2 regions of the Shewanella yunxiaonensis genome follow, and region 2 is predicted to be linked to the other one. Evidence: predicted binding sites of a transcription regulator. Region 2 holds the regulator's gene; the other holds the start of a gene.

Region 1 (9,705 bases), 1.4 Mb from region 2:
GTTCAAAAGGAATGGTGACAAATTTAACTCTATGGGATTCACCATAGGTTTGCCACAAATGATGCGCCACCTGCTTCACGCCGATTTCATGCTGCGCACCACCGAGATTGAAAAAGCAGTAATGGGTACGAGCCCCTTTCTTAATAAACTGGAAGCTGGACACCCCGGAATCGAAACCACCAGAGATCAATGACAACACATCTTCCTGAGTCGCCATCGGGAAGCCACCAAGACCCGATACTTTTTTCTCCACCAGATACAGCTTATCGTTGTTAATCTCCAGATTAACAGTGATCTCCGGGTTCTTGAGTTTTACACCGGCAGCTTCTGTATGCTGATTCAGTCCACCGCCAACATATTTTTCCACGTCAATAGAGGTGAAATCATGATGTCCGCTACGCTTAACCCGGACACAGAAGGTCTTACCTGCCAGTTCATCGCCAAAGGCTTTCAAGGTATGCAGATAGATATCGTGTACAGTTTGGAAGGTGTATTCATTTACACGAGCAACAGTCGCGATCCCTGGGATACAAGTCAGGCGTTCGCCAACACTGTCCAGCAGTTCTGGTTTGTCCTGTGGTACCCCGACCATGATGCGGTCCCACTGTCTTACCACAGTGACACCTTCATCAACTTTTTTCAGTACATTCCGGATATTAGATTCCAGCATTTTAGTGAAGCGCAAACGTACTGGCTTGCTCTTCATCATGATTTCGGGGTACAGCTTAACGATAAACTTCATGGATTTTCCGCAGCATAAAACGAGGTCAAAAACGCAATCGCGGGATTATAGCAAAGTGACAGGAACAGTCCCAGCATCGCGGGAAAAGTCTTCCAGTAACAACCAACCTGCCCAAGTGCCGGTTGGTTGTTACTGCTATTGGGCTTGATTGGGCGTGACCTGAAGTTCATCCGATAACTTGGCTTTGCCTTGTTCAATTGCAATCTCTACCCGACGATTACGGGCACGATGTTCAGCACTGTCATTCGGCACCAGTGGATTGGTATCAGCGAGGCCCTCCACTTTCATGCGTTCAGGATCAAACCCTTTCACCCGAATAAGTTCGTGCGCGACCGCTAAGGCTCTTTGCGCTGACAGATCCCAGTTCGACTGATAGAGCTCGTTGCTGATCTGGATATCATCGGTATTACCGGATACCGTCACTATGCCAGGCACATCTTTCAGTAACTCACCAATCGCCCGGATCACCGATTTAAATTGTGGCTGCAAAAAACCTGAACCGGAGGCAAAAGAGCCTTTTTCCCGGATGCGAATGATGATCTGTTGTCCCAAAGACTCAATTTCGATGGCACCATCAACGATTTCCTTGTTGAGCTTTTCTGCCATTTTTTTCGCTTGATCGTTAACCTGCTTTTGCGTGGCTTCATACTCTTGAGTACGTTTGGCCTCGGCTTGTTCCTGTGCCGTTGCCGTTGACTCACCACCACGCTGGTCACCGCGCTGCTTCTGAATACCACCGGCGCTTTCATCGTCACCCGCCTGGAAGGTCAACGTCGGCTGCGTCATTTCATTGGTTTGCTGGTTTATCACTTCAATCGGTGACGGATCCGGACGCCCGGGGCGGAACTCCAGCGCAATCACCGAAGTTCCCTTGGGAATATCCTTGACTTCAACTTTGTTCTGGACACCAAAGGCATATTTCATTGAACCAGCGATTTGCTTAAATTTAAGCACGTCCATCTCGGAAAAAGACAGCAACAGCACAAAGAAGCACATCAGCAATGACATCAGATCAGAAAAGGTTGCTAGCCAAGGCGGTGCTGCGGGTGGACAGTCAGGACACTTTTGCTTCGCCATGACGCTATTCCCCGCTCGTGGTTTCTATCTTACGTTTCTTCTCAGCCAGATAGTTTTTCAGGAAGCTCTCGATGACGCGCGGGTTCTGACCATCCTGAATGGCCAATACCGCATCCATAATCAGGTTGCGATTAAGCATTTCTTCGCTCATACGCAACGCCAGTTTGTCAGCTATCGGCAGTGCCAGCAGGTTCGCCATCAACGAACCATACAAGGTGGTCAGCAAGGCTACAGCCATTGCGGGACCGATTGACTTAGGGTCATCCATGTTAGACAACATCGCCACCAACCCCACTAAGGTACCAATCATTCCCATCGCCGGGCCAACATCCCCAAACGCCTTAAAGATAGCGATGCCGGATTTATGCCGCTCTTCGGTCAGTGCAATGTCCTTTTCCAGCGCTTCTCGCACAACATCGCCATCATGCCCATCCACCAGCATGTCGACAGCTTTCTGCATAAAGGTATTAGAGATCTGGGCTTCTTCTAATGCCAGGAAACCGCCTTTACGGGCAGCATCTGCCATAGTGACCGACTGTTCAATTAGATCTTCTGGATTATCCAATTTGAAGATAAAGGCTTTGGCGGCAATCTTCATCGCACCGAGATATTGCTTGAGATTGAACTTCATCATCACCACAAAGAGAGAGCCAACGAACACAATTAATACCGAAGGAACGTCAATGTAAACGGAAATACCGCCAGCGCTGACCATGGCCCAGAACATCACACCAAATGCGCCAATAATGCCTATCAGGGTTGCTAAATCCACTGTTGCTCCTCGAGTCTGTACTGTCGTCCCATCCGCTCACCCATCGACCAGCAGGATATCATGATGCAAAATCCGGAAAACTGGCTGTCGCTTGTCCAAACACAGCCACGGAAAGGGAATGTCACGCTTTTCAACGGCTTCTATTTCTGTTTATCGGACCAAACTTAGGCAAGTTTAGAGGGATTTTATTCCGGGGCGAAAATATTTTTGTCGCAAAGCGTGCTTTTGAGCAAATTACCAGCGCTGGCATTTGACCCTACGCCAGCGCTGCTATAACGTGTCAACCGATAAAACTGCCGCCAGTCCTAACCTGACCCCTTTGCAGACCCTGCCTCGATTCCGCAAGAGGATCGCTGGTATACTCTGTCCGCAGTGTTAATCCAAGGAAAACAACGTGGCTAAAAAACCTGAGAATCTCAGTTTTGAAGAATCCCTGAATCAACTTGAACAGATAGTGACTGAGCTCGAACAGGGTGAAGTGTCGCTGGATGATGCGCTCAAGCAATTTGAACGTGGAATTAATCTGGTCCGCAGTAGCCAAAATAAGTTAGAGCAAGCGCAGCAAAAGGTTGCCATCTTATTATCCGATGATGCACAAGCGCCACTGAGTCCATTTGATGTCGAGGAAGAGTAATTGTTAACTGATGCCATCAATCGCTGCCAACAACGTATTAATCAGCATCTTACTGCAATTTTTGACGCGCTGCCGGTCAGTGAACCACGATTACAAGAAGCGATGCGTTACGGTGTCTTGTTGGGTGGTAAACGAGTTCGCCCGTTTTTGGTCTATTCCGTGGGAGAGATGTTAGGTGTTGCTGCCGAGCGCTTAGATAATTGCGCCGCAGCCATTGAATGTATCCACGCCTATTCGTTGATTCACGATGATTTGCCCGCCATGGACAATGATGAATTGCGGCGCGGCCAGCCAACAGTTCATGTCGCATTTGACGAGGCAACAGCCATTCTCGCCGGGGATGCGTTGCAGACATTGGCGTTCGAACTGATCAGCCAAGAAACTGGCGATTTCAGCGCCCAGCAGCAACTCCTCATGATTAAGGCATTGGCCAACGCCTCAGGCTATCTCGGCATGTGTGGCGGGCAAGCACTGGATTTGGCGGCGACAGATAAAGAAATCCCGCTGAGTGAGCTGACCCGCTTACACCGTCTAAAAACAGGTGCCTTAATTCGCTGTGCAGTGCAATTAGCTGTTATTGCTGCCAACGTAGATGCACAACAGCGTCAGCAACTATTGGCCTATGCTGATGCCATCGGACTGGCATTTCAAGTCCAAGATGACATTCTGGATATCACATCCAGTACCGAAGAACTGGGCAAACCACAAGGTTCCGATACCCGTTCCAACAAGAGTACATACCCTAAATTATTGGGATTAGCTGGGGCAAAAGCAACGGCTGAAGCGCTACTAAAAGAGGCACTATCAGCCTTGGGGAATTTGCCCTACAATAGCCGACTAATTGCTGAATTCGCTCGCTATATTATTGAGCGGCGAGTATAAAAGAGACAAAAGTAGCTCCTTATGAGTCTGGATATCACTCAATTTCCGGTATTGGCCCAAGCCAATACACCCGAAGAGTTGCGCCAGTTGCCACAGGCATTATTGCCGCAACTTGCCGACGAACTCAGGGCTTTTTTGCTGCAATCCGTAGGGCAATCCAGCGGCCATTTTGCTTCTGGATTAGGCACAGTGGAACTTACCGTAGCACTTCATTATGTGTATAACACGCCGTTTGACCGATTGGTGTGGGACGTCGGCCATCAGGCATATCCGCATAAAATCCTCACTGGACGTCGCGATCAGATGCACACCATTCGCCAAAAAGGTGGACTGCATCCATTCCCATGGCGCGGCGAAAGTGACTATGACACCTTCAGTGTCGGTCACTCCAGTACCTCAATCTCGGCGGCGCTGGCAATGGCAATTGCTGCAGATAAAGAACAGGCAGGCCGCCGCGTTGTCGCGGTTATCGGTGACGGAGCCATGACTGGTGGGATGGTGTTTGAAGCCATGAATCACGCCGGCGATCTGCACAAAGATATGTTAGTGGTACTTAACGATAACGAGATGTCTATCTCCGAAAACGTAGGTGCACTGAATAAACACTTTGCCCAACTGATGTCAGGCCGCTTCTATTCCAGTATTCGTGAAGGCAGTAAAAAAGTGCTGCAGGGAATGCCGGTTATCAAGGAGATGGCTCGCCGGACGGAGGAACATCTTAAGGGTATGATGGTTCCGGGCACCTTGTTTGAAGAGCTCGGTTTTAATTATATCGGCCCTATTGATGGTCACGATGTGAATGCACTAGTGGAAACCCTGCGTAACATGCGCAATCTGGGCGGGCCGCAACTGCTGCACATTATGACCAAAAAAGGCAAAGGCTATGAGCCAGCGGAAAAAGATCCTATTGGCTGGCATGCCGTGCCTAAGTTCGATCCGAGTCAATTCCGCAAACCAGCCACCAAACCTGGCTTACCCACCTTCTCTGAAGTGTTCGGCAAATGGCTGTGTGATATTGCCGCAAAAGACGACAAAGTGGTTGGCATTACTCCAGCCATGCGTGAAGGTTCTGGGATGGTGGAGTTTTCTCAGAAATTCCCGGAACAGTATTTTGATGCGGCGATTGCCGAACAACATGCCGTAACCTTAGGTGCCGGATTTGCCGCTGAAGGCTACAAACCTGTTGTTGCAATTTACTCCACTTTCCTACAGCGCGCCTACGATCAGGTTATTCACGATGTGGCCCTGCAGAAACTGCCGGTGTTGTTCGCTATTGATCGCGGTGGCATTGTCGGTGCAGATGGTCCAACCCATCAGGGTGCTTTTGACATGAGCTTCCTGCGTTGTGTTCCCAATATGGTGATCATGGCACCTTCCGATGAAAACGAATGCCGGCAAATGCTGTATACCGGATACTGTTATCAAGATGGACCGGCAGCGGTGCGATATCCTCGTGGCAGTGCCACCGGTGCCCATCAGGAAGAACAGATGACAGCGCTGCCCATTGGTAAAGGCGTGCTTAAGCGTCAGGGGCAGCAGCTAGCTATTATTAGCTTTGGGACACCGTTGGCTGCTGCGCTGGAAGTGGCAGAAGAAATGGATGCTACGGTTGCGGATATGCGCTTCGTGAAACCGTTAGATGAAGCCTTGCTTACACAGTTGGCTGAAACTCACGAAGTGCTGGTTACTCTCGAAGAAAATGCCATTATCGGTGGTGCCGGTAGCGGTGTGCTGGAATTCCTCGCGAAAAAGCAGCTGCGTAAACCGGTGTTACAGTTGGGCTTGCCTGATGAATTTATCAAACATGGCAGTCCGCAGGAGATCGTTGAAGAACTGCAATTGGACGCTCCCGGGATACGAGCCCAGATAACGGCATTTTTGAAGCAATTAAATGCCTAAAACATAAGGCCAACCAACTAAAAAGGTTGGCTTTTTTATGTGATCCGTCCACATCTTCAAAAGCTTCCGCGCTATAGTTACACTGATAACTCTTAAAAACGCGTTGCAGTCATTTAGGTGAAGGGGAATGGCAGTCAAGGAAAGCTGTGCATTGATGTTAGGGGGTGGCGGTGCCAGAGCCGCCTATCAAGTTGGCGTGCTTAAAGCGCTGGCACAACTGTATCCACGTAATCACGGTATCCCTTTTGATGTCATTTGTGGCACCTCCGCCGGTGCCATCAATGGTACCGCGATGGCAACCCATGCCTCTTGTTTCCACCTGGGAGTAAAAAAACTCGAATGGATCTGGCGCCATCTGGATACCAGTCGGATTTATAAATCCTCCATTCCCGGCGTGTTGCAACATCTCAGCGCGATGTTCTTAAAGGGAATGCAAACAGATCTGGCCAACACCGATGCCGGCAGTCTGTTGGATAATGCCCCATTACGAGATTTACTGAACGAGCTGATTAATTTTGAGCGGATAGACCGTAATATTGAAAATGGTCATTTAACGGCTATCAGCATTGACACCTCGTGTTACAACAACTCCCAATCCGTAAGTTTTTTTCAGGCCAAGAGCGAATTAGATGATTGGCGCAGAGCTCGCCGAAGCGGCGTACGCACAAGGCTTAACACTGAACATCTGATGGCCAGTTCCGCAATACCGTTAGTATTTCCCTCTATTCGTTTAGGAAAATGGTACTACGGCGATGGTTCTGTGCATCAGTTGGCGCCGCTTTCCTGCCCCATTCACCTGGGGGCCAGTCGGATTATGGTAATTAACCTGGAAAGCCCGCATAAACAACAACCGAAAGATCTGGAATATCATCCAAAAACCGCTACGGTTGCAGGTCATCTGCTGGATACCATATTTTCTGATACGTTAAATAGCGACCTGGAACGTCTGACCCGCGTTAACGGTACGCTATCATTGATCCCCCCCACCAGTCGTGAACTGCTGAGCCTGAGAAACATTGATACATTAGTCATTAAGCCCAGTGAAGACCTGAGTGAAATTGCCAAACGTTTTTACATGGAGATACCGTTTGCAATCAGGCGACTCCTGGGACTTATCGGCATTAACAGTCAGTCAGAGTCCAGTATCGTGTCATATTTGCTGTTCGAAAAAGCCTATACTGGAACCCTGATTGAACTGGGGTTCAATGATGCCATGACCCAGATGGACGAGATCAAAGCCTTTTTCAATATTGCCCGCTAATTGCCGTTTCGTTTTGAGAAACACTAGATGATGTTTTTCTGTCAGTCGCGTTTACGCCGCGATTGGCAGCTGAAGGTTTAGTGTCAAATTCTCGACATTGCACAGCTTGCCAAAAGCCCCTTTTATTGAAATCCGATGGTTACAAGACGTATAAAAAAGGCACATATTTTGCTTATGCCAGAATAACGATACCGGCAGCAGTGGAGTATTCCATTTGGACTATATCAGTAATATCAGTGGATTCAGTGGTTCTACGGAACAGTGGCGTGATGAGTCTCGCCATGTTTCTGAACCATTTGAACCACTGCAACTGTTACAGAAACTTCACAGTAGTCTTGACCCACGGACAGTGTTCGCCTGTTACGGCAAACATTTGCAACGAGATTTGCCGCTGTATGGCATCTATTGCAAATGTGGAGATATCGAACTGCGATGGGGCCGGATGAAAGGCATAAAACTGACCCATGAGATCCAGTTAGGTGATGACATCGCTCAACTTGAATACTGCTTGCCCATGCCATTGAGCCTGGGAGAATCGCTGTTGCTCCAGCAAGTTGAAGCGCTGTTACCCCAACCGCTATTCAATGCCGCCCGGTATCAGAAAATGGCATCGCAGGCGATGTTCGACGCCTTAACCGGACTCGGCAATCGCCATTTCTTTGGTCAGGCATTCCGCACAGTGCTTGCTCGTGCGCAGCGTAATCGTAATCAGGTCAGTTTGCTGTTAATGGATCTGGATAACTTTAAACTGCTCAATGATAACAAAGGTCATCATTATGGTGATCAGGCACTGGTGCGCTTTGGGGAAATTGTGCACCGTTGTATCCGCCGCTGTGATCAACCCTTCCGCCTAGGCGGGGATGAATTTGCGGTTCTGGTGGAAGGTGATGCCTCTGCGGCCGTCAGCATTGCCGGCCGAGTACTGCAACACATGCAAACAGAGGCTATTTTCAACCAACATAACGTGGGTTGCAGCATGGGTATCGGCAACTGGCAACCGTTATTGAATCAGGACCAGTTGTTCAATAAAACTGACGCGGCGCTCTATCGGGCCAAGAGTGCTGGCCGCAATGGTTACGCTATCGCAGATTGATATCTGTCTTCGCTAAAAAGGCGCCAAATGGCGCCTTTTTATGCAGGTTACAATCCTCGCAACTGTATTCGTCGTAAGAATTCAGTCATGATGCGATCGTACAACAGGTCGCCATAGAACAGATCTTCAATCCCATGATCAATACTTGGATTATCATTTATTTCAATCACATATGGTTGACCATCAACTTCTTTCAAATCCACACCGTAGAACCCAGAGCCAATGAGATTCGCCGATTTCAGTGCCGCATCCACTACCTGTGACGGCACTGTTTTAAGATCCTGCGCATCATAACTACCACTGGTGAACTTACCGTTTTTGTGGTGTTCGTAAATCTGCCAGTGGCCACGACTCATGTAATAACGGCAAGCATATATCGGCTGACGATTGAGAATACCGATACGCCAGTCGAAAGGTGTAGGCAAATATTCCTGCGCCAGGATCAAGGTACTGTGTTCAAAAATACGCTTGGCTTCTGCGCGTAAGCTATCAATATCCTTAACCTTAACCACCCCCAGAGAAAACGCACCATCCGGGACTTTAAGTACCGCTGGCAACCCTATCTCCTCCAACAAAGTTTCTTCCCAATTTGGATCCGACTCGTTAAGGATCAAGCTCTTAGGTACTGAAATCTTGTGGTTCAGCAACAGTTCTGTCAAAAATACCTTGTTGGTACACTTCATAATGGATTCCGGGTCATCCATGACCACCAGTCCCATTTGCTCGGCATTTTTGGCAAAACGGTAGGTGAAATTGCTGATGTTAGTGGTCGCCCGAATAAACAAGCCGTCAAACTCGCTCAAACGACTCATATCTCGGCGTCCCAATAACTGCATATCCATACCGATACGATTTGCCGCTTTGATAAAGCGTTTAATGGCACCGTTGTTGGAAGGTGGCATCTTTTCATTTTCATCCACCAACATGGCCATCTCGTACCGATAAGATTTTTTGCGTTTAGGTGCACGCCATACTTTACGGGAAAAAGCTTCCAGGTAATTAGCAAACAGATCCTGTTCTGAATCGGTTAGTTGTTGAAATGGAAAGGGGGCGATATGACTGACTTGCCATTTATCGCCCCCTTTAACTAATTCGACATCCAGCACAGGTACGTTAAAGCGTTCAAAAATTTTGTGTCCAATCCGTTCCAGTTCCTCGCGCTCACTCTGTCCAAAATACAGTTTAAATCGCAGACGAGTCTGTTCCGGCGAGAGTCGGTCCAGTCCCGATTGAGGCAAACTGAAAAATCGGTCCTGTGACAGATCGTTAATCGTCATCACAGAGGGGATCACCCGATGTCCTCGAGCTTCGGCCATCAGAGAACAGTAATACCCAGTAGTGAGAT
Region 2 (9,705 bases):
ACCGCAGCTTCTTTATTGGTCGCAATATCTTCAAATCGCTTAGGCAGGAAATCCAGCGCCCCCGCATCCAGAGCATCCAATGTTGCTTTAGCGCCCTCATGGGTTAACGATGAAAACATCAGAATCGGCGTCGGAGTATTTTCCATAATTTTACGCACAGCGGTAATCCCGTCCATCACAGGCATTTCGATATCCATGGTGATGACATTGGGTTTTAATTCTGCGGTCATCCGCACCGCTTCCAGACCATTGGCTGCCATCCCGACAACTTCAAGCTCTGGGTCTTGATTCACGATCTCACTTACTCGCCGACGAAAAAAACCAGAATCGTCGACGATTAGCACTTTAATAGCCATTCAAATCCTTAAATACGATTCAGCGTCTGGAGCGGGAAGCGTAATGCTTTAGCAATCCCGGTACGTCCAGGATCAGCGCAATTCCTCCATCAGACGTAATGGTGGCACCGGCCATCCCTGGAGTTCCATGCAACAGGGCACCCAATGGCTTGATCACCACTTCTTCCTGACCAATTAATGCATCAACGACAAAGCCGACATGCTTTAACCCCAACTGCACAATGACTACATGCCCCAGGCGCTTTTCACCTGATTTAATACTCCGGGGATGACGATTAAGCCATTGTTCCAGATAAAAAAGTGGTATTGCTTTGTCTCTGACAATCACGGTCAACTGGCCATCCACCACATTGGTTTTACCCAGATCTAGATGGAAGATTTCATTCACGCTGGACAAAGGTAGCGCAAACACTTGCTTTGCCACCTCGACCATCAACGTTGGCATAATCGCCAAAGTCAACGGCACTTTAATTTCAAGGCGAGTACCCTTGCCTTTCTCTGAATCAATATGCACGGAGCCGTTAAGCTGCGTAATGCGGGTTTTCACCACATCCATGCCCACGCCACGCCCAGAGATATCAGAAATTTCGGTTTTTGTGGAAAATCCGGGGGCGAAGATCAGGTTATAGGCATCCTGATTAGACATTCTGGCGGCAGTATCTTCATCCAGCACACCACGCTTGATGGCAATTGCCTTCAGCTTTTCCGGATCCATACCCGCACCATCATCCTCAATTTTCAAGAGGATGTGGTCGCCTTCCTGACTCGCTGCCAGGGTAATGATCCCCGTACGAGACTTGCCACAGGCTTCGCGCACGTCCGGCATCTCAATTCCATGGTCTACAGAGTTACGGACCAGGTGTACTAACGGATCTGCCAGAGCTTCTACTAAGTTTTTATCCAGGTCGGTTTCTTCACCCACCATGCGTAATTCAATATCTTTGTTGAGGCTACGCGCCAGGTCGCGTACAACTCGCGGAAAGCGCCCGAACACCTTTTTAATTGGCTGCATTCGGGTTTTCATTACGGCACCTTGCAGATCTGATGTCACCAGATCCAGGTTTGCCAGCGCTTTACTCATATCCTCATCTTCACGAGAAACGCCAAGACTCACCAGTCGATTACGAACCAGTACCAGCTCACCCACCATATTCATAATCTGGTCTAGTCGCGCGGTATCTACACGTACAGTGGTTTCCGCTTGCGGCGCACTATTACCAGGATGGCTGGCAACTGCTTTGCTGGTTGCAACTTCTTTGGCGGGAACTGGAGCTTTAGTTTCCGTGGGGACGGTTTTAGCAGCAGATACGATGGTTTCAGCCGCTTTGGGTGTTACAGGTGCTTTAGCTGCCGCGGCCACTGATGTTTTTTCAGCAGCGGCTTCTAGTCCTGGAGCCTTACCCTTGCCATGCAGTTGATCTAACAACGCTTCAAATTCATCTTCAGATATCTCATCTGAATCCACCTGATGGCCGCTGGTTTCGACCGCGACTGGCTTGGCTTCAGGATTATTGGAGAATTTGCCTTTGCCATGTAGCTCATCTAATAAGGCTTCAAATTCATCATCTGTAATATCATCAGCGGTTTGGGGGGATGCGGGGGTGACCTTAACTGGTGTTACCGCGGTAGATGGCCCCTTGCCCTGACCATGCAAGGCATCCAGTAACGCTTCAAATTCAGTTTCATCGATATCGTCAATGCTGCCGCTGTCAGCAGCAGGCTTTGGTGCGGAAGCAGAGGGTGTTTCCACCGGAGAAACTGACGCCAACATCTCGTCAAATAATGCATCAGCGCTGTCAGCAGCTTCTGTCTCGGCCATATCAGCGATGGCAGTTTCGTTAGCGACGTCGACAGCTGCACCTGCCCCAGATTCAGAGGGTAATGGTGCGCCGGAACTCAACAGTTTGAGACTGGCCAGCAGCTGCGGATCTGCGGGTTGTTGCTCTTCTCCTGCTTGAGTCTGACCAAACATCACATTGATGGCATCCAGCGCTTGCAGGATGATATCCATTAATTCTGCGCTGACACTGCGTTTGCCGGTACGCAATAAATCAAAGGTATTTTCAGCTTCGTGGCAGACATCCACCATAGGGGCTAGTCCCAAAAAGCCGGCACCGCCCTTTACGGTATGAAAGCCACGAAAGATTGCGTTCAATAAGTCGGTGTCATCTGGATTATTCTCCAGCTGAACTAACTGCTCCTGAAGCAATTCCAAAATCTCTCCGGCTTCGATTAAAAAATCCTGCAGGATCTCTTCATCAACATCAAAGGCCATCAATATGACTCCTCATCAGAACCCAAGACTTGAGAGCAAATCGTCCACTTCATCTTGGCCTGCCACCACATCCTGTCGGCTACTGGCATTATGAATAGGGCCTTCAGCATCGATATTATTTTCTCTGACGCTGGTAAGGCTCTCATTGGGCTGCGCCCCAAACATGGTCAACAATGACACTAAATTACTTTCGACTTCTTTTACTAAATCAATCACACGGCGGATCATCTGCCCAGTGAGATCCTGGAAATCCTGCGCTAACAAAATCTGGTTCAGCAATTCATGTAAGCGGCTTGAGTCTGCTTCGGTTTGCGCCATGAAATGCTGTACGTCATGGCAAAGCGTTTTAAACTCTTCAAGGGAAAGATTTCTGCGCATCAGTCTGTCCCAGGAAGGTTTGATATTGGTCAAGCTGACACTGAGCGCATCGGAAAGTGGCAGGCACTCTTCTACGGCATCCATCGTTTTGTTGGCCGCCTGTTCCGTCATATCGATGACAAAACTCAAACGCTCCTTCGCATCAGGGATATCGTTATTGGTCAGCTCCACCAAACGACTATCAATCGGAAATTCATTTAACGAATTGTGTAACTGTCGGGTCAGTTTACCGACTTCGGCAAACAGTTCCTGTTGGATAGGCTGGCATAACTCACGAACGACTTCATCCGCTTGTTGTTGTTGTCCGGCCGATAGCAGTTCGACTAAATGCTGAGCTTGTTCTAGCGTAATGAGCGCGTTTTTTTCAGCCATCATAGCTCCCCCGAAATCAACCGAGTCGTTCAAAAATTTTGTCCAACTTCTCTTTCAGGGTTGCCGCAGTAAATGGTTTAACGACATAGCCGTTGACCCCTGCTTGAGCGGCGGCGATGATCTGTTCGCGTTTGGCTTCAGCAGTTACCATTAACACCGGAATATTTTTCAGATTTTCGTCAGCTCGAATCGCTCTTAACAGGTCAATGCCCTGCATCCCCGGCATATTCCAATCGGTGACGACAAAGTCGAAATCACCTTTCTGCAGCATTGGTAGCGCAGTTGACCCATCATCGGCTTCTTGGGTGTTGTTAAACCCAAGATCCCGCAACAGGTTTTTGATAATTCTTCTCATCGTTGAAAAATCATCAACAATAAGAATTTTCATGTTTTTATCCAAAGTTTCCTCCGCAGAGCTGAATTTTAAAAACCGCTCAAAAACTGCTTAATTCTGTGTCCAATGCCTGAGCTTAGCTTTGAGTCGTAGCATTGCCTGACTGTGGATCTGACTGACTCTAGACTCACTAACATCCAAAATAGCGCCAATTTCTTTCAAATTGAGTGCTTCATCATAATAAAGCGACAGAACAAGCGCATCTCTTTCCGGCAGAAGTTTGATCGCCTCGGCCAAAGCGTCACGAAACTGATTATTTGCCAGCATCTCATAGGTGTCATCTGCCGCCATTTCATCGGCGAAAAAAGCATCAGGTGCACCACCAAGATCTTCAATTCCTATGATTTTACCGCAAGATACGTCACTTAGAATGTGATGATATTCATCAAGTGGCATTTCCAGTCGTTCCGCAATCTCGACATCGCGAGCATCGCGCCCCAACTCCTGTTCCAGTTCATCAATGACTTGAGCAATGCGCCGTTGATTGCGATGCACCGACCGTGGTAGCCAATCACCGCGACGAATCTCGTCAATCATCGCGCCTCGAATACGGATCCCAGCAAAAGTCTCAAACTTGGCGCCTTTACTACCATCAAACTTTGCGGCGGCTTCCAGCAACCCCATCATGCCAGCTTGCAGGAGGTCATCCAGTTGGACAGAAGCCGGTAAGCGTGCCAGTAAATGATGCGCAATCCGTTTCACCAGCGGCGCATACTGGTTAACGATTGAGCTTTTATCGTCAAAACCGGCATACGCTGCGGCCATTTTATTCACTGGTACCTTCCTCCTGATATTCAGGTTTTTGTACCAAACGTTCGACAAAGAATTCGAGATGACCGCCGGGTTGTTGCGGTATCGGCCAGCTAATCACTTTATTGGCTAAGCCATGATAAGCGATACTGGCTGGGGACTTGGGAAAGGCTTCCACAATAAGTTTCTGCTTACGAACCGACTTGCGTAAGTTTTCATCAAAGGGAATCGTCGCGACCAACTCCAGCGCAACGTCCAGAAAGCGGTCGGTGACTTTACTGAGTTTGGCAAAAAGTTCCATCCCTTCTCGCAAACTGCGCACCATATTCGCCACAATTTTAAAACGGAAAACGCCATGCTCGCGGCTAAGAATTTTAATCAGCGCATAGGCGTCAGTAATTGATGTCGGTTCGTCACAAACCACCACCAGTACATCTTGTGAGGCCCGGGAAAAACTCAGCACCATGTCGGAAATGCCAGCAGCAGTATCCACAATGAGTACATCAAACTGAGTTTTCATTTCGCTGAAGGCACGAATCAACCCGGCATGTTGCGCCGGGCTCAACTCTACCATGGCCTGAGTACCTGAAGTAGCGGGAATAATCCCAATACCTTTAGGACCACGCACTATAATGTCATCGAGTTCAGCTTCACCGGACAACACATGGGAAAGATTGCGTTCGGCTCTGAGACCCAGCATCACATCGACGTTAGCCAGCCCCAAATCCGCATCCAGCACCATTACTCGCTTGCCCTTTTCTGCGAGCGCCACGGCAGTATTAATTGCAACGCTGGTTTTACCAACGCCACCTTTGCCACCGGTAACGGCAATTACTTTTACTTTATCGTTTTGTTGTTGATTTATCATTCGTAAACCACTCGCTTGATCCCGGGTCATAGCTTTACTCAAATGCATAGGTCATTTCGGGTGACCTGGATTCAGGGTTAAAATCTGTCGCTTCTGTCCGGTTTAAAACAGCCAGAGCCTGCTTCGCCAATCCTAACGTATCAGCGACTTGCATATCTTCCGGCACTCTTTGTCCATCAGTGGTATAACTCAACGATAAACCACTTTGGATTAACACACTTAACGCCGCCCCCAAGGACACCGATTCATCCAGCTTAGTTAATATAGCGCCAGCCAGCGGAATCCGCTTGAATTGGCTGATAGCTTCTTGCAACACCCGCCGTTGTCCAGTAGATGGCAGCACTAAAAAGCTGCGGATAGGCAAGCGGCTGTTGGCAGTTAGACTGTCAAGTTGCTGACACAACCGCATATCCCGCTGCCCCATACCAGCTGTATCAATCAATACCAGTTTACGATTGCGGAATTGATAAACAATCTGCTCCAACTCATTGAGATCTTGGGCTTGCTTTACCGGACATCCCATTATCTTGCCATAAGTTGCCAATTGCTCAAAGGCTCCGATTCGATAATGATCGGTGGTGATTAACACCACGGAATCTGGACCGTGATGCGCAATAAATCTTGCGGCAATTTTCGCCAAAGTGGTGGTTTTACCGACACCGGTAGGACCCACCAAGGCTACAATGCCCCCTTGACGTACAATATCATCACCTTGGTTACTCAGCAGATTAGCAAGTGACTGTGGCAACGCTTTTACCAGATCAGCCGGAGAATAATGCTGTGATAATGACGCTAATTTATTAGCAACCTGAGGGGCGAATTCCGCTTCCAGCAGCCGCCGCTCAAGCATTGCGCCCACTGGATCATGGCGATTCTTATAATCCATCATTAACTCGTTCACCTGATGAGTCAGCAGATTGCGTAAAGAGGACAGCTCCTGACGCATGGCTTCCAGCTCCTGCTGTTGTTTGACATTGTTATTTTTGCTACTGAGTGTAGACGCTGCACCAATATCCGGCTGATTTTGCTTTGGCTTACTGCTGGCATCATTTGCTAGGCCGCGTGCCCAGGCGGGTAATTCATCCTCTTTACCTGGTTGCGGTTGTTTCGCTAATTGCTGATTCAGTCGGTTGTGTTGTCTTTCCAGTAATGCCTGTAACGAGTCTGCGGCGGGTGCAGTTTTAGCTTTGCTTTCGGTACGTATATGTCCCAAAGACACTTTATCTTCACTGAGATCGCTAAATACTGGTGCCGGTGCCACAGTTGGCTGCGGCTCGTCGTAGTCAACTGCCGCCACAATCTCAATGCCGCCAGTGACTTTCTTGTTAGACATAATGACCGCATCCGCCCCAAGGGTGTCTTTTACCTGTGCCAGCGCAGCACGCATATCTTTGGCAAAAAATCTTTTTATTTTCACTCTTCGTTACTCCTACTGGCCTACAGCGGAAACAATACGGATCTGCTTTTCATCAGGCACTTCCTGATATGAGATCACCCGTAAGTTCGGGATAGTGTGCTTGACGAATCGTGACAAAGTGGCGCGCAGCATACCCGATGTCAGCAAAATAGCGGGTTGTCCCACCATCTCCTGTTTCTGTGCTGCACTGGCAAGGGATTTTTGCATCCGCTCTGCCAACCCGGGTTCGATATTCGGCCCCTCACCGCCTGTCGCTTGCATAGACTGATGCAACATCTGTTCCAGCTCAGGCGCCAAAGTAATGACAGGGATTTCTGCTTCCGGACCGGCTATTTCTTGTACAATCATGCGTTTAAGCGCAATACGCACCGCAGCCGTTAACACTTCGGTATCGTTGCTCTTCGGTCCATATTCCAGCAAGGTCTGGACGATAGTGCGCAGATCGCGCACCGAAACACCTTCATTCAACAGGTTCTGCATCACCTTAACAACGTTACCCAGCGACATAACGTCAGGCACAAAACCATCCACCAGTTTCGGCGCACGTTTGGCCAGCATATCCAGCAGCTGTTGTACTTCTTCGTAACCAAGTAGCTTGGCCGCATTATTTGTAAGCAACTGACTTAAATGGGTAGCGATAACAGTTGAAGTATCCACCACGGTATAGCCAAGCGTCTGCGCATGTTCACGTAATTCAGGCGCAATCCACACCGCATCAAGGCCAAACGCCGGATCTTTGGTTTCTACACCATCGAGTTTGCCAAACACCTGGCCAGGATTGATTGCCAGTTCACAATCATGGCGTACTTCGGCCTCACCGCAAGCTACCCCCATCAGTGAGATACGATAGGCGCTAGGTGACAGATCTAAATTATCGCGAATGTGCACAGCAGGAACCAGGAATCCCAGTTCCTGCGATAACTTTTTGCGTACGCCTTTAATACGACTGAGAAGTTCACCGCCCTGCCCTTTATCAACCAACGGGATCAGACGATAACCCACTTCTAAGCCGATGGTGTCTACGGGGCGAACATCATCCCAACTAAGTTCTTTGGGTTCATTAAGATTTTTTTCGGTCGGACCTTTTTTGGCCAGGTCCAACGCCTGTTGTTTATTCTTTTCGTTACGTTTAAAAATGAAATAAGCGCCGGTAGAGGCCAACAACGCAAAGGAAAGAAATGCCAGATGTGGCATGCCAGGCACAATGCCCATAACGAACAGCACGGCGGCAGCGATCATCAGTGACTTAGGATTGTCGAACATCTGCTGAACGACTTGTTGCCCCATATCGCCAGACTCATTCTGCCGTGTCACCATTAAGGCCGCAGCGATAGACAATAAAAGGCCTGGGATCTGTGCCACTAAACCATCACCAATGGTCAGCAAGGTATAAATTTCAACCGCCTGCGAGAAACTCAAACCATGTTGCACGATCCCGATGATAAAACCGCCCACGATGTTAATGCAGAGTATTAGAATACCGGCGATAGCATCGCCTTTGACAAATTTAGAGGCACCATCCATAGACCCGTAGAAATCGGCTTCACTGGTTACTTCCGCACGGCGCAGACGGGCTTGATCCTGATTGATAATGCCTGCGTTAAGGTCGGCATCAATCGCCATCTGCTTGCCAGGCATCGCATCCAAGGTAAAGCGGGCACTGACTTCAGAGATGCGGCCAGCGCCTTTAGTAACAACGGCAAAGTTGATGATAATGAGGATCAGAAAGACCACCAGACCTACGGCATAATTGCCACCAATCACCACAGTTCCGAAGGCTTCAATCACCTTACCGGCCGCCTCCGGACCGTTGTGACCTTCCAGCAACACGACTCGGGTAGAGGCAACGTTCAGCGCCAAACGTAGCAAAGTGGCGACCAGTAACACGGTGGGAAATGCGGCAAAATCCAGCGGCCGACTGGTGTACACCGCCACCAACAACACCACCAATGCGAGTGCAATGTTGAATGAAAACAGAATATCCAGCAGAAACGCCGGCATCGGAAGCACAATCATCGCCAGCACGGCGAGCACCAGTAGCGGAGTACCAATCCCTTTAAAGGTGGCAGGTTTAACCTGGCGCAGTTGCCCGAATGTCGCTCTTACATCCATCTTTCAGCCTGAGTTTTGACACTTTAGTCCCATTAGGCAAAATTCAGGCCAATCACCGTTTAATATTGGCGGAATTCTTCAGGTATTGGCTGGTTAAGTGGCAACGGTGTAGGTTTCCGACCACGGCCTTTCTGGTACTGTCGTAACTGATAAACATAGGCCAGCACTTGAGCAACAGCGGTAAACAAACCTTCAGGAATTTGCTGCTCCAGTTTTGTAGTATGGTAAATCGCGCGAGCAAGTAATGGTGCGGCGACAATGGGCACATTATATTCCCGGGCAATTTCTCGGATTTTAAAGGCGATTTCGTCAGTCCCTTTTGCAACCAGATACGGCGCCGGAGACTTTTTCGCATCGTATTTGAGTGCGACCGCAAAATGCTCCGGGTTAACCACAATCACATCCGCTTTGGGCACCTCAGACATCATCCGTCGTTGTGCCATCTCCCGCTGCAACTGACGAATACGTCCCTTCACTTCAGGCTTACCCTCTGTGTCTTTGTATTCGTCTTTCACTTCCTGCTTGGTCATCCGTAACTGCTTATTGTGATTCCATAGCTGATATGGCACATCGATAACCACGATCAGAAGGGTCGATGCACTCAGCAAAATAAAAATCCAAATCAGCAACTTAAGCCCATGCGCAACATTTCCCGGCAGATTATCATGTGACAGGCCTAAGATTTCCGGGAAATAATATGTGAGTAACAGATAAGCCGCTATGGCGACCACTGAAAACTTTGCAATCCCTTTGGTGAGTTCAACTAAGGCTTGGATACCAAAC

The links. The regulator FliA, encoded in region 2, starts transcription of late flagellar genes. The targets are predictions, from matches to a motif close to CTAAAGNTNNNNNNNNNNNNGCCGATA.
Region 1: a site for FliA is predicted at 2,743-2,769, ahead of pomA (flagellar motor protein PomA). Genes of this name have one in related genera too.

The regions. Positions count from the first base shown of each region.
Region 1 covers NZ_CP073587.1:2,520,476-2,530,180, forward strand. The annotation lists gene thiI (tRNA uracil 4-sulfurtransferase ThiI) at 1-742, opposite strand, end outside; gene KDN34_RS11500 (flagellar motor protein MotB) at 878-1,819, opposite strand; gene pomA (flagellar motor protein PomA) at 1,824-2,591, opposite strand; gene xseB (exodeoxyribonuclease VII small subunit) at 2,986-3,225, shown strand; gene ispA ((2E,6E)-farnesyl diphosphate synthase) at 3,226-4,107, shown strand; gene dxs (1-deoxy-D-xylulose-5-phosphate synthase) at 4,129-6,006, shown strand; gene KDN34_RS11525 (patatin-like phospholipase family protein) at 6,134-7,267, shown strand; gene dgcS (diguanylate cyclase DgcS) at 7,482-8,360, shown strand; gene KDN34_RS11535 (RimK family protein) at 8,408-9,705, opposite strand, start outside.
Region 2 covers NZ_CP073587.1:1,129,936-1,139,640, reverse strand. The annotation lists gene KDN34_RS05345 (protein-glutamate methylesterase/protein-glutamine glutaminase) at 1-356, opposite strand, end outside; gene KDN34_RS05340 (chemotaxis protein CheA) at 376-2,631, opposite strand; gene KDN34_RS05335 (protein phosphatase CheZ) at 2,647-3,384, opposite strand; gene cheY (chemotaxis response regulator CheY) at 3,398-3,781, opposite strand; gene KDN34_RS05325 (RNA polymerase sigma factor FliA) at 3,827-4,549, opposite strand; gene KDN34_RS05320 (MinD/ParA family protein) at 4,542-5,423, opposite strand; gene flhF (flagellar biosynthesis protein FlhF) at 5,428-6,810, opposite strand; gene flhA (flagellar biosynthesis protein FlhA) at 6,823-8,922, opposite strand; gene flhB (flagellar biosynthesis protein FlhB) at 8,982-9,705, opposite strand, start outside.